3 regions of the Shewanella acanthi genome follow, and region 2 is predicted to be linked to each of the others. Evidence: predicted binding sites of a transcription regulator. Region 2 holds the regulator's gene; each other region holds the start of a gene.
The links. Region 2 encodes sigma-54, which starts transcription at its own class of promoters, with help from an activator protein. Its sites were predicted from a motif close to GTTGGCACGNNNNTNGNNT; they were not measured.

Region 1 (4,290 bases), 1.8 Mb from region 2:
TGAGATATTCCATTGACACAATCGCTTTTATGCATTAATTATCAATAGGAAATCCCTTGAATACCCGTTAAATGATGGGTAATCTCAAAAATCATAAGTAACATCTTTCGCAAGTATGCTAAGGATATTTTATTGTTAAAACTTTCTCACCTATGGGTGAATTAATATAAAAGGAGTGTGACTATGTCATACAAATTTAATGGACATGAAATCACAGTAAACTTCCCTGTGGATTCTATTTCAGTTAATAAAACTTCCATCGCGTTTACCGATAGACAAGGTAAAAACAAACAGACCTTTTCTAAACGCACTGAAGCCCTTAATTTTATGAAATGGTTGTTAACGACCAATAAATAAAATGAATCCGCTTTAGTGGATAAAGCGATATAAATTTAGGTGATTGCGGTCTTCATTTTCCTCGCCATGCCGAATACCTAAGCTACAAATAGCAAGTCTGAAATCGCACTGCTATATCCTGTCGAATAGACAATCAAGTTTGGTTCTGGCGGTATCTAAATCACGCAGATACGTGCCGAACCAAACGTAAAATACCCATCCTGCTAAAATCAATTGCCTTTCAAAGAGTGTTATCTTAATGCCCCATCTATGGTGAGTATCCACCATCATGACAAACACAGCTGTTTGATGGAAATGCAGCTATGAATAGTCCTGATTGAACAACACATCCCATTTACCCAAGCCGCTGCATAGATATACCAAGGTAATTGTGATGGCTAGCTGAAAAACAAGATGGAGCTGCTTGAGACTGAACACAGTGACTGGGCAAAGCTCAAGTGACCGAGTTGGGTGAAAGACCTCAAAGAGTAAGATAACCTAACTATCCCCCATAAGCTGTTCAGGCGATATAAATTAATACCTCAAGGCAGAATTTAGTATTATACAGAAACAACTCTCTGCTTAAGCGACTTAACCAAATTTGCGCTGATAACGCGGCAACATGGTTTCGTTACCGAGCAGTCCTCCCTGATGAAGGTACAAGATGGGACTGTGAAGATCTGCCCTCAGATAAGATTCAAGCACTAAAAAACCGAGGGGATCATAAAGCAGCTCAAATTCGATCCCTTGGGCACAAACACGCCTCCACATGGCGTAAAATTCGGCATAAAGCTTACCAAAATGGTATTTTTTCCCCGTATTTAACACCACGGGATGCAGGGACTCATTGGAGTTTAATTGTAAAAACTGAAAGCGAAGATAGTCATCGCCTCCCACTGCAGCGCAGGTCAGTACTCGGATATCCGAGCCATTTTCAATAAAATATTGATTCAGAAATAACGCAGTCGTCCCTGTCCCAGAGGGAAAAAATACTTTTAATTTCGACAATGCATGTACTTGTCCCCAGTGAATAATTTCTGCGCCCAGTTTATCGAGTCCGTATTTGGCATAACTGCATCGGCCACCTTCTGGAATAAAGAGCGCATTTGGCTCATTAACAAGCACCCGTTGCTGAATATAATCCTCGCATCGCCACTTGTGTGACTCACCGGATTCGATAAGTTGTTGCTGCAAATCAATCACCCGAGCGCCTTGGGCTAATGCGTGGGCGTAATTTCCACTGGGATTTTCACGAATATGACTAGCAATATGGTCAACATAAAAATCACATTGCCAGCCCTTCATCTTCGCCAATACAGACAGAGAATAGAGTGAGTTGGCTTGGGCCGAGCCATACCCAATCACCTTAGTCACGCCATCAAATTGATGGTCGAGAAAATAGGCAAACTTACGAGCCTTGTTACCACTGAAACCAGGATGGAGCAAATCGTCCCGTTTAATATAAAGTTGCCTATTCGCAAACTGAAACGATTCGACAGGGCTCGTGGCAAACATCTATATCCTTTGGAGTTTTAGCCTAAAGAGCCATAGTGTATCCCTTGAACCTATGACCCTCAAGATTTAAGAAATTACACGACTTTTTAGTGTAAATGACCAGTCAGCAACCAGTGCAACAATATATCTTATTGAATTGTAATGTTTAAAATCTTGGCACGGTTATCGCTATATTGATTCAGCACTATTATGCATTCACCATTTGATCAGACTAAAGATTTGAAGAATTACCCACTTTCTAAAGGAGCGTTACATGCCAGTACTTCGCCTTATTTTTAATATTGCTTGGTTTATCCTTGGCGGATTTGTGATGGGACTAGCCTGGTGGTTAGCGGGCATCCTCTGTTTTATCAGCATTATCGGTATCCCCTTTGGACGCGCCTGCTTCGTTATCGGAGAGTTAGCCTTCTGGCCCTTTGGACAGGAACTGGTTAATCGTCGCCAATTAACAGGCCATGAAGATATTGGCACAGGAGCCTTTGGCATGGTCGGTAACATTATTTGGTTCCTACTATTTGGCATTTGGCTCGCGATTGGCCACTTAGTTCACGCCCTCGCCTGCTTTATCACCATTATTGGGATCCCATTTGGTATTCAACATATCAAGTTGGCGCTATTAAGCCTGACTCCTATTGGCCAAAAAGTCATTGCAAAAGCCTATTAAAATACAGGGCACGGTTTGGCGTGAATGCCCTAACGTGCCATGCTAGCCAATGAGTTGAATGTTTGCCCGACTGACAACAGAGGCCGTGATTTCGCATTCCTCTGCCAGTTATTAACTTGGCTCTAACTCCAACTCACGCCCTTGAATATCCTCAAGCAAGTTTTGCTTACCGGCGAAGCCATCAATGCTTGGCTCCCCTTGGTTATACCCACTTGTGATATTCGCAAGGCAATGGGCTAACTTGGCCGGAGCATCGATAGTCACATCGTGCCCGCAGTAGGCAAGCACTATAGGTTCTAACTTATAATGACGAGCCAAGGCGTTACTGGCTTTGATATTCACCAGTGAATCCCTATCACCACAGAGCACACTGACAGGCACCTTAAGTGCGTCAGGGCATTGATACTTAAAAGCAGCCCAAAGCTGGCGAAGTGCATTGTTAAACTTAGGCTTCAATTCCCCACGTAACTGACTCCAGTGAGCAATTAACTCATTATTATGCTGATGACGACAGCTCGTTAACCTGATGATGGTTGACTCTATAGGATGAAGCCTATCACCCCGCCTACGCAGTAAAAAAGCAGTTAACGAGTTGATAAGATTAAATCTGTGATACCAAGGAGACAGATTGGCGGCACTGCTATTTAGCAGCACTAAATGTTTGATGAGTACAGGACGCTGACGCGCCATTTCGAGTGCCACCATGCCGCCCATAGACAAACCAAGTAAATAAATAGGCCCAACATTTGTATCGCCAACCCGTGCAGTATCCGCCATATTGCCGCTCTCGCGGTAAGAGTCAGTCAACTCTATACCGCTTTGAGGAACGGCCCCCTGTTCTTCAAGCTGTTGCCAAACCGCAGCGCCATAATCAGCGATATTGAGTGGGCTCAATTCCCCATACAATTCCCCATTTCCGGGCAAGTCTGGCGTCACCACCCTAAATCCCCTTTGCCTTAATCTTTGGTCAAAACCGTTCCAATGACGCTTATCCCGCATCAATCCCCGCAATAGCACCCAAGTTGCCATCAGGTTTTCTCCCGATACCAGAACTGTTTGGCCGCGAAGGTTAAGGCGTCTAAACGTTCGGTGGTTAATTGTTCTAATTCCCGCGCATAGGCAGCTTCCATTAAAAACTGCATTAAGACTGTGTGCCTGCGCAAAATTCGATGATGTCGGTGTGTTTTTTGTGGGTTAAAAAACCCAGCAAAATTGAAAACTTGTCTTGGATTTTTCTTAATCCACGCCCATGAGCCCATCTCTAAGGTCAAAGGTAAAAAGGGGATCCTCGACAGTGACGAAAGGCGTTGATGCTGACAAAACAGGAAATCCCAAATATCGCCGTGGGTACGATAAAATTGGCTCTGGGGAGCAAGGCGATAATGCAAATGATGTGGATAGCTTGCCTCAAATAACTGCTTGAGATGGAAGATGATATTTGCGTTCTCGAAGGGGGCGCGGGTGTGGGCGTAGGGAAACCAGATATGATCGCTAAGGCCAAATCCCGAGTGAGCATCGAGTGAAATTAAACTCGAACTTCGATTGAGAAGTTGCTGTACGTATTTCACCAGCGCGGTGGTCTCCTGCTCCATCTCGCTCTGTCCACGAAACCAAGGTAAATATGCCGACCATTTCTGCCCACCCACAAGAAAAGACACTCTTTCTTGGGATTCAATCGGGGCATTTCGCATTAAATCCACATTATTGCCATTCCCACGACTGCCAAGGAGTAAGCCCACGGGATTCACCACAGGCACAAAGGCAAGGCGGATCCT
Region 2 (4,290 bases):
TGCTTTCTCAGCAGAGGGCGACAACAGCAAAATTTTAGTCGCCACGGGTAACCCTGCAACCTATAGCCAAATCCTCGATGATGGCCGCCCTGCATCTGCCAGTGCAAAAGAAATTCGCTACGAAATGGCTTCACGCACTCTAACACTAAAAGGTCAAGCAACCCTCGATCAAGCTGGTAGCCAAGTGACAGGTAACCTGATTCGTTACAACATCACCCAGCAAAAACTGATTGCAGAGAGTACCGGCAATGGTGACGATCGGGTAATAACGATTATTCAGCCCGAAAATTATCAGGAAGATCTTAAAAATCCTCCCGCTGACAAACCTGTTAAACAGGACTGACAATGACCCAAATTACCTTAAAAGCCCAAAATCTGGCCAAAAGCTATAAGAGTCGTCAGGTCGTTAAAGATGTCAGCCTCACGGTAAAAACTGGGCAAGTAGTCGGGCTCCTCGGCCCAAATGGCGCTGGCAAAACCACCACTTTCTACATGGTTGTCGGTCTGGTCAAAAGCGATAAGGGCAGTATCTTTATCGATAACGATGACTTAACCGCCGATCCTATGCATTTACGGGCCCGTAAAGGGATTGGTTATCTGCCACAGGAAGCCAGTATTTTCCGTAAGCTCACCGTGCACGACAACATCATGGCGGTGCTGCAAACCCGCAAAGAACTCAATAACGAGCAACGGATTGAAGAGCTAGAACATCTTTTGGAAGAATTCCACATTACCCATATTCGTGACAGCCAAGGCATGTCACTGTCGGGTGGTGAACGCCGCCGGGTAGAAATTGCCCGCGCCCTTGCCGCAAATCCTAAGTTTATTCTGCTCGATGAACCCTTTGCCGGGGTTGACCCAATTTCGGTTATCGACATCAAGAAGATCATTGAACAGCTCAAAAGTCGTGGGCTTGGAGTGCTGATCACCGACCACAACGTGCGCGAAACCTTAGACGTGTGTGAGCATGCCTATATCGTGAGTCACGGAAACCTGATCGCAGAGGGGACACCCGCAGAGATCTTAAACAATCAGCAAGTTAGGGCTGTGTACTTAGGTGAACAATTCAGGCTATAGTTACTAAAACAGAGCCAAACTCCTTGAATTTTAGGTCTCTTGACTCAATCAAAAAGATAACAAGTAACCTAAATTCAAAATTATAACGTAGGGATCAGCGGTAGCATGAAAGCGTCACTCCAGCTCAAACTGGGTCAACAGTTAACAATGACGCCACAACTACAACAGGCAATTCGCCTGTTACAATTGTCGTCATTGGAATTGCAGCAAGAGATCCAGCAAGCCTTAGACTCAAATCCTCTTCTCGAGCTGGAAGAGGAGCAATTTGACGCATCGAGTGACCGCAATCAGGCCATCGCCGATACTGATTTCAGCGAAGCCAGCGCCCTTCCACCCGAGCAGGATAATTCTGCCGTCGATATCGCCGAATCCTTAACTAAGGATTCCATGCCCGACGAACTTCCCATAGATACGACTTGGGATGAAGTCTACACCGCCTCATCCAATGCCGGCCCTGGTGGCAGCCGAGAAGACGATATGCCCTTTCAAGGCGAAACCAGCGAAGGGCTTTACGAACACTTAGAGTGGCAAAAAAATCTCACCCCCTTCTCCGACACCGATATGGCAATTGCCACCGCAATCATCGATGCTATCGACGATCAGGGCTATCTGACCCAGAGCACCGAAGAGATTCTCGAGGCCATGGGTAATCCGGATATCGAACTCGATGAAGTCGAAGCGGTATTGAAGCGTATCCAACATTTCGATCCTCTCGGTGTCGCGGCAAGGGATTTAAGCGAGTGTCTGCTGATCCAATTATCTCACTTTTCGCCTGATACACCTCAACTAGATAACGCTCGCATGCTGATCAAGGAACACTTGGATCTGATCGCTGCCCGCGATTTTAGATTGTTGATGCGAAAGACCAAGCTTAAGGAAGATGATCTGCGCGATAGCATTGCCCTTATCCAAACCCTTAACCCTCGTCCTGGTTTATTAATCACCCCAATAGATGAAGAATACGTTGTACCCGATGTCTCAGTGTCGAAGAAAAATGGTCGTTGGGTCGTCGAGCTCAATCCGGATTGCATGCCAAAAATCAATGTTAATCAACAGTATGCAGCAATGGCTCGCAGCAGTAAAAATCAATCTGATAGTCAGTTTATCCGTGGTCATCTGCAGGAAGCCAAGTGGTTTATTAAGAGTCTAGAGAGTCGTAACGACACTCTTCTTAAGGTGGCAAATTGCATTGTGCAGTATCAGCAAGGTTTCTTCGAATACGGTGAAGAAGCCATGAAGCCTATGGTTCTGAACGATATTGCCGAAGCCGTTGAAATGCACGAGTCGACCATTTCACGGGTGACTACCCAAAAGTATATGCATACCCCAAAGGGACTTTTTGAACTAAAATATTTCTTCTCAAGCCACGTCGGCACCGACGATGGCGGTGAGTGTTCATCCACAGCAATCAGAGCTTTTATTAAGAAACTGGTTGCGGCGGAAAATCAGAAGAAGCCTCTGAGCGATAGCAAGATGGCACAACTTCTGGCCGAACAGGGAATTAACGTCGCCCGAAGAACGATTGCGAAGTATCGAGAAGCGATGCTGATCCCCCCATCCAACCAGCGTAAAAGTTTATAACCTACAGTGGATATCGGAGGACGTTTCTATGCAAATTAACCTGAGTGGACACCATGTCGAGATAACAGAATCTTTACGGGCATATGTAGAGGAAAAGTTTTCAAAACTTGAACGTCATTTCGAACAGATCAATAATGTGCACGTTGTACTCAATGTTGAGAAAATGCAACAAATCGCCGAAGCAAGGATCAATCTCACCGGTGGTGAAGTCTTCGCGACTTCAGAGCATGCGGACATGTATGCTGCCATAGACGTCCTGATAGACAAGCTTGATCGTCAGGTTATTAAACACAAAGAGAAGTTAACAAAACACTAACAATGGAACTTCGTACCATACTGCGGCCGGAATGCACAACCTGCGCCACTCCGGGCAGTAAGAAAAAGGTACTGGAACTCATCAGCGACTTAGCCGCTGCCCAGTACCCAACCCTCTCATCTCAAGAGATATTCGAAAGCCTAGTGGCACGCGAAAAGATGGGGAGCACAGGTATAGGTAACGGTATCGCCATTCCACATGGCAGATTAACCGATATAGCACAACCCATAGCAATACTCGTTAAATGTGAGGAACCGATAGCTTTTGACGCTATCGACAAGCAACCGGTTGATATTTTATTTGCACTGCTTGTGCCTGCTGAACAGTGTCAGCAGCACTTAAGTACCCTGTCATCGATGGCCGAGCGCCTGAGCGACAAACAGGTTTTGAAGCAATTACGCAAAACCCATGATGAAACGGAACTCTATCAGGTAATCACTGGATGAAACTGGTTATAGTGTCTGGGCGCTCTGGCTCAGGAAAATCTGTCGCACTAAGGGTGCTCGAAGATCTCGGCTATTACTGCGTCGATAATCTTCCATTACCCTTAATCGGCAGTTTACTTGGGCAGCTCAAGGGCAGTAACGATCTCGTCGCCATCAGTGTCGACGTGCGTAACTTGCCAGAGCAAGACAAAGAGTTGGAAAAACAACTCGCAAGTCTCGCCGATGGCACTGAACTTATCAGCTTCTTCCTCAATTCCAGCGATAAAGTCCTGCTCAAACGCTACAGCGAAACCCGGCGCTTGCACCCCTTGTCTAAGAGCCGCGTCTCACTGCAGGAAGCCATTAAGCTTGAAGGTAAATTGCTTGAGCCTTTATCGCAGCAGATGGATCACTACATAGATACCTCTAACTTGAATATCTATGAACTCAGCGATCAGGTTCGGCAAATTCTGCTCGGCAGTGTCGATAAAGAACTGGTGATCAATTTCGAATCATTTGGCTTTAAGCACGGCATGCCCACCGAAGCCGACTTTATGTTTGATGTGCGTTTTTTACCAAATCCCCACTGGGAAGCAGAACTTAGGCCATTAACGGGCTTAGACGAACCCGTGGCAGAGTTTTTAAATCGCCAACCCTTAGTCAATAAGTTTATTTGGCAGATTGAGAATCTACTCGAAACTTGGTTACCCCACCTTGAGCGCAATAACCGCAGCTATTTGACCATAGCCATTGGCTGTACGGGTGGACAACACCGATCTGTCTATATAGCTGAGCAACTGGCTAAACGCTTCAGTAACGGTAAACATCAAGTCAATGCACGCCATCGGGAACTGACTAATGCCAAAGCTTGAACGCCAAGTCACCATTTGC
Region 3 (4,290 bases), 370 kb from region 2:
AGATCGTGCACCACGTTAATCACAGTAGAAGGGGCATCAGTCAGCGCGCCGAGCACCACTAAGATTGGAATCGTTTCCATCGGTAAGCCAAGAGTTGTGACGATAAAGATTTCCCCGAGGAAGGCACCGCCCGGTACACCGCCAATCACAAAGGCGGACAATACCGAAATCAAAATGGTCACCACAAACACATCAGTCGTGAAATCGAGTCCGAGTAGGGAGTAGATAAACACGATTTTCAGCGCGGTAATAATTGAAGCGCCGCCCTTGTTGAGATTCACCAACAGCGGCAGGCTGATTTCGGCAATTTCGGGTTTAATGCCCATCTTAAGCGCCGCCCGCATAGTGACTGGCAGCGTTGCCAGTGATGAGGTTGTGCCAAGGGCGGTAATCGCAGGTTCAATCGCATGGCGCCAAAATTGTTTAACACCATCTCGCCCGCCACCTAACCAAGCATAAAAAGTTGAACCCAGCGTGAGGTAAATAAAACTGGCCGCCAAAAAGATGCCTACGGCGCGGGCAAAGGTGACCACAACATCTGGCTCTTGGCTTGCCATGGTTGCAGCAAAGTAAGCACCTAAACCGACGGGTGCGACTACCATCAGCAGCGAGACAATTTTCATAATCACGGTATTGAAACTGTCGAGCAGGGCGGAGACTTTACGGCCATCCTCCCCCGATTGACCTATGGCAATGCCGCCAATCACTGACATGATGATCAAGGCGAGAATATTCGACTTAGACAGTAAGCCCGAAAAGTCATTGGTGGTGAGTAGCGCCACAAAATCCATATTCCCCGAGGTATCGCTAACGGTTTTATCAAGGCTTAAGGTCACGCCCTGTGCGGGGTCAAAGGCGAGGGCAAGTAACGTGATACCGATGGCGGGAATCGCCGCCATCATAATCGAGACCCCCATGATGGAAGCTAAAATTGCCCCTAGCTTTTTAAGATCTGTCATCCGAGCAATAGAGGAGGTCACACTCACGGCCACTAAGGGCACTATGATCATAAACAACAGATTTAAAAAAATTTGCCCTAGGGGTTTTAGCTTGAGTGCGAATTCGGGCCAATAGCTACCGAGCAGGCCGCCGATAAAAAGGGCGCTGAGCAAAATAAGAGAATCTTTATAGGGTTTAAGTTTTTGCCACATATCATTACGCCTATGGAAGGAAAGAGCGAAGGAATGAAATTGGCCGAAATTAATGGGTCGCCATTATGCAGCATCGACAGTCTCAAACTAACGACAGTCTTATTTAAGTGCAAGTGATGATTGATTTAAAATGAAATTTTCGAGCGCCCATAAAAAAGCCCCGCTAAGCGGGGCTTTGAGTAACTTGCGCCTAAAATTACAGGCTGTAGTACATTTCGAACTCTAATGGGTGAGTAGTGCGGCTTACGCGCTCAGACTCAGCAGTTTTCAGAGCGATATAAGATTGGATGAAATCTTCGCTGAATACACCACCGCGAGTTAAGAACTCGTGGTCAGCTTGCAGGTTCTCAAGTGCGTTTTCTAATGAAGTCGCAACTTGTGGGATTTCAGCCGCTTCTTCAGCAGGCAGATCGTACAGGTCTTTGTCCATTGCTTCGCCTGGATGGATCTTGTTTTGGATACCATCGATACCGGCCATCAGCAGAGCTGCGAAACCTAAGTATGGGTTAGCCGTTGGATCTGGGAAGCGAGTTTCAATACGACGCGCTTTTGGCGTTGGAACCACTGGAATACGGATTGAGGCGCTGCGGTTACGAGCTGAGTAAGCTAACATAACTGGTGCTTCGAAGTGTGGTACTAAACGCTTGTAAGAGTTAGTGCTTGGGTTAGTGAACGCGTTCAGAGCGCGAGCGTGCTTGATGATACCACCGATGTAGTACAGAGCAGTTTCACTCAGACCTGCGTATTTGTCACCCGCGAACAGGTTAACACCGTCTTTAGCTAAAGATTGGTGAACGTGCATGCCGCTACCGTTGTCGCCAACGATTGGTTTTGGCATGAAAGTCGCTGTTTTACCGTAGGCGTGAGCCATGTTGTGAACAACGTACTTCAGAATTTGGATTTCGTCCGCTTTCTTAGTCAGCGTGTTGAAGCGAGTTGCGATTTCGTTTTGACCCGCAGTCGCCACTTCGTGGTGGTGAGCTTCAACGACTTGACCCATTTCTTCTAGCACTAAACACATAGCGCTACGCAGGTCTTGTGATGAGTCAACTGGTGCAACTGGGAAGTAACCGCCTTTCACGAATGGACGGTGACCAGTGTTGCCTTCTTCGTAGCTAGTACCCGAGTTCCAAGCTGCTTCTTTAGCGTCGATCTTAACGAAACAACCTGACATGTCAGTGCCGAAACGAACGTCGTCGAACAGGAAGAATTCTGGCTCTGGACCAACTAATACAGTGTCAGCAATACCAGTAGAACGCAGGTATTCTTCAGCACGTTTAGCGATAGAACGTGGGTCACGGTCGTAACCAGTCATAGTGCCTGGCTCAAGAACGTCACAACGGATAAGCGCAGTGGTTTCTTCAGTGAAAGGGTCTAATACGAACGTTGTTGGATCTGGCATCAGCACCATGTCTGATTCGTTAATGCCTTTCCAACCAGCAATTGAAGAGCCGTCAAACATTTTACCGTCTTCGAAGAAGTCAGCGTCTACCTGATGTGCAGGAATAGAGACATGCTGCTCTTTACCTTTAGTATCGGTAAAACGTAAATCAACAAACTTAACTTCTAGTTCTTCAAGTTGCTTTAAAACTGATTCTGCTGACATTCTCAAGTCTCCAGTAGGGTAAAGGGAGGTCCCTTCTATAATCTTTAACTCAAGTCTTACCTGAGCCAAACTTACGAACTATAAAGCGATAACCATGCCAATATTTTAACTATTTGAAAGTTAATGGTTATGGGTAATGTTCATCGCAATAGATTCAATTAATGCACCATAATGGTGCTTATGTCTGTGGTATTTTGGTGCGTTATCCCATTTTGGTGCGCGTTTTGATTGGCTCATTTTAGTGCGCCTCACCTTATTGCAAATTGCCCCTCTGCTGAATTCGCGGGGAACTTACCCAAATCCGCTGAGAATAAACGCATTATTCATTGAGTTGCCTATAGGTGACCAAAATGAAGCAGACTGACGTTAGTACATCAGTTGTATTGGAAAGCCGTGGCAACTCATTTTTTATTCGGCGATTTATTGCTAATCAATTTGTCATAAAACGGTGCGAACTTAAATCGATACTTGCTTTACGCACCTAAATACCGTCTTTACGGTCGGATCTAATACCATATTCTTAACTTCAATATCGTTCGAAAGGATGAATTGTGTTTACTTAAAGCCGTGTAGCAGCCAGCAAAATTAGCTAAATCAGCGGATTAATGAAATTGGGATCGCTAAAGAATGAGCACTCCTTTTGATAGTTGATACAAGGCGTTACAGCTACAACAACATGTGATGGGGAAGTTGGCTATACTTTGAGCGTTTTTTAAGCTTTAGTGCATTAAGGTGTTAGCGGCTAATCGAATGAAAACCTGCTTTTTCATGTGGGTTAACAACTTGGGCTATTAATGGTTCCCTGCCTATCTAAAGACAGGCATTACAGAGGCGCCACTTTTACTCTTTAGTTTGGTGTAAGAGAGGATTGTTTTATAAGTGTTCAAAAATAATCCTGTGCGATATGGCCGCTCTAGAGTAGAATGGCACGCTTTTTTATGGCGACTCAACGTAGATTGCTAACGTGGATAGCTGTAACGAATATCGAAATATCCCTATTTTTAGTTTGATGGTAAGAGGTTTATCCGTGCTAGAGAATTTACGTAACATCGCCATTATTGCGCACGTTGACCATGGCAAAACGACCCTGGTTGACAAGCTGCTGTCGCAATCAGGAACCCTTGCAACCCGAGGAGAAGCAACTGAGCGGGTGATGGACTCCAACGATCTTGAAAAGGAACGTGGGATCACGATTCTGGCAAAGAATACTGCCATCAAGTGGAACGACTACCGCATTAACATCGTAGACACCCCAGGCCACGCCGACTTCGGTGGTGAGGTTGAGCGCGTATTGTCTATGGTTGACTCAGTATTACTGCTGGTTGACGCCGTTGACGGTCCAATGCCGCAAACTCGCTTCGTAACTAAGAAAGCGTTTGCTCAAGGCTTAAAGCCAATCGTTGTTATCAACAAGATTGACCGTCCAGGTGCTCGCCCTGATTGGGTTATCGACCAAGTATTTGACCTGTTCGACAACTTAGGCGCGACCGACGAGCAATTAGATTTCCCAGTGGTTTACGCTTCTGCGTTAAA

Region 1: a site for sigma-54 is predicted at 2,004-2,022, ahead of K0H61_RS10405 (YccF domain-containing protein). Genes of this name have one in related genera too.
Region 3: a site for sigma-54 is predicted at 2,841-2,859, ahead of glnA (glutamate--ammonia ligase). Genes of this name have one in related genera too.

The regions. Positions count from the first base shown of each region.
Region 1 covers NZ_CP080413.1:2,388,995-2,393,284, forward strand. The annotation lists gene K0H61_RS10395 (hypothetical protein) at 184-357, shown strand; gene K0H61_RS10400 (pyridoxal-phosphate dependent enzyme) at 928-1,851, opposite strand; gene K0H61_RS10405 (YccF domain-containing protein) at 2,105-2,515, shown strand; gene K0H61_RS10410 (alpha/beta fold hydrolase) at 2,627-3,544, opposite strand; gene K0H61_RS10415 (M14 family zinc carboxypeptidase) at 3,544-4,290, opposite strand, start outside.
Region 2 covers NZ_CP080413.1:604,418-608,707, reverse strand. The annotation lists gene lptA (lipopolysaccharide transport periplasmic protein LptA) at 1-343, shown strand, start outside; gene lptB (LPS export ABC transporter ATP-binding protein) at 346-1,077, shown strand; gene K0H61_RS02590 (RNA polymerase factor sigma-54) at 1,183-2,658, shown strand; gene hpf (ribosome hibernation promoting factor) at 2,687-2,974, shown strand; gene ptsN (PTS IIA-like nitrogen regulatory protein PtsN) at 2,977-3,420, shown strand; gene rapZ (RNase adapter RapZ) at 3,417-4,271, shown strand; gene K0H61_RS02570 (HPr family phosphocarrier protein) at 4,258-4,290, shown strand, end outside.
Region 3 covers NZ_CP080413.1:238,837-243,126, forward strand. The annotation lists gene K0H61_RS01160 (dicarboxylate/amino acid:cation symporter) at 1-1,151, opposite strand, end outside; gene glnA (glutamate--ammonia ligase) at 1,348-2,757, opposite strand; gene typA (translational GTPase TypA) at 3,785-4,290, shown strand, end outside.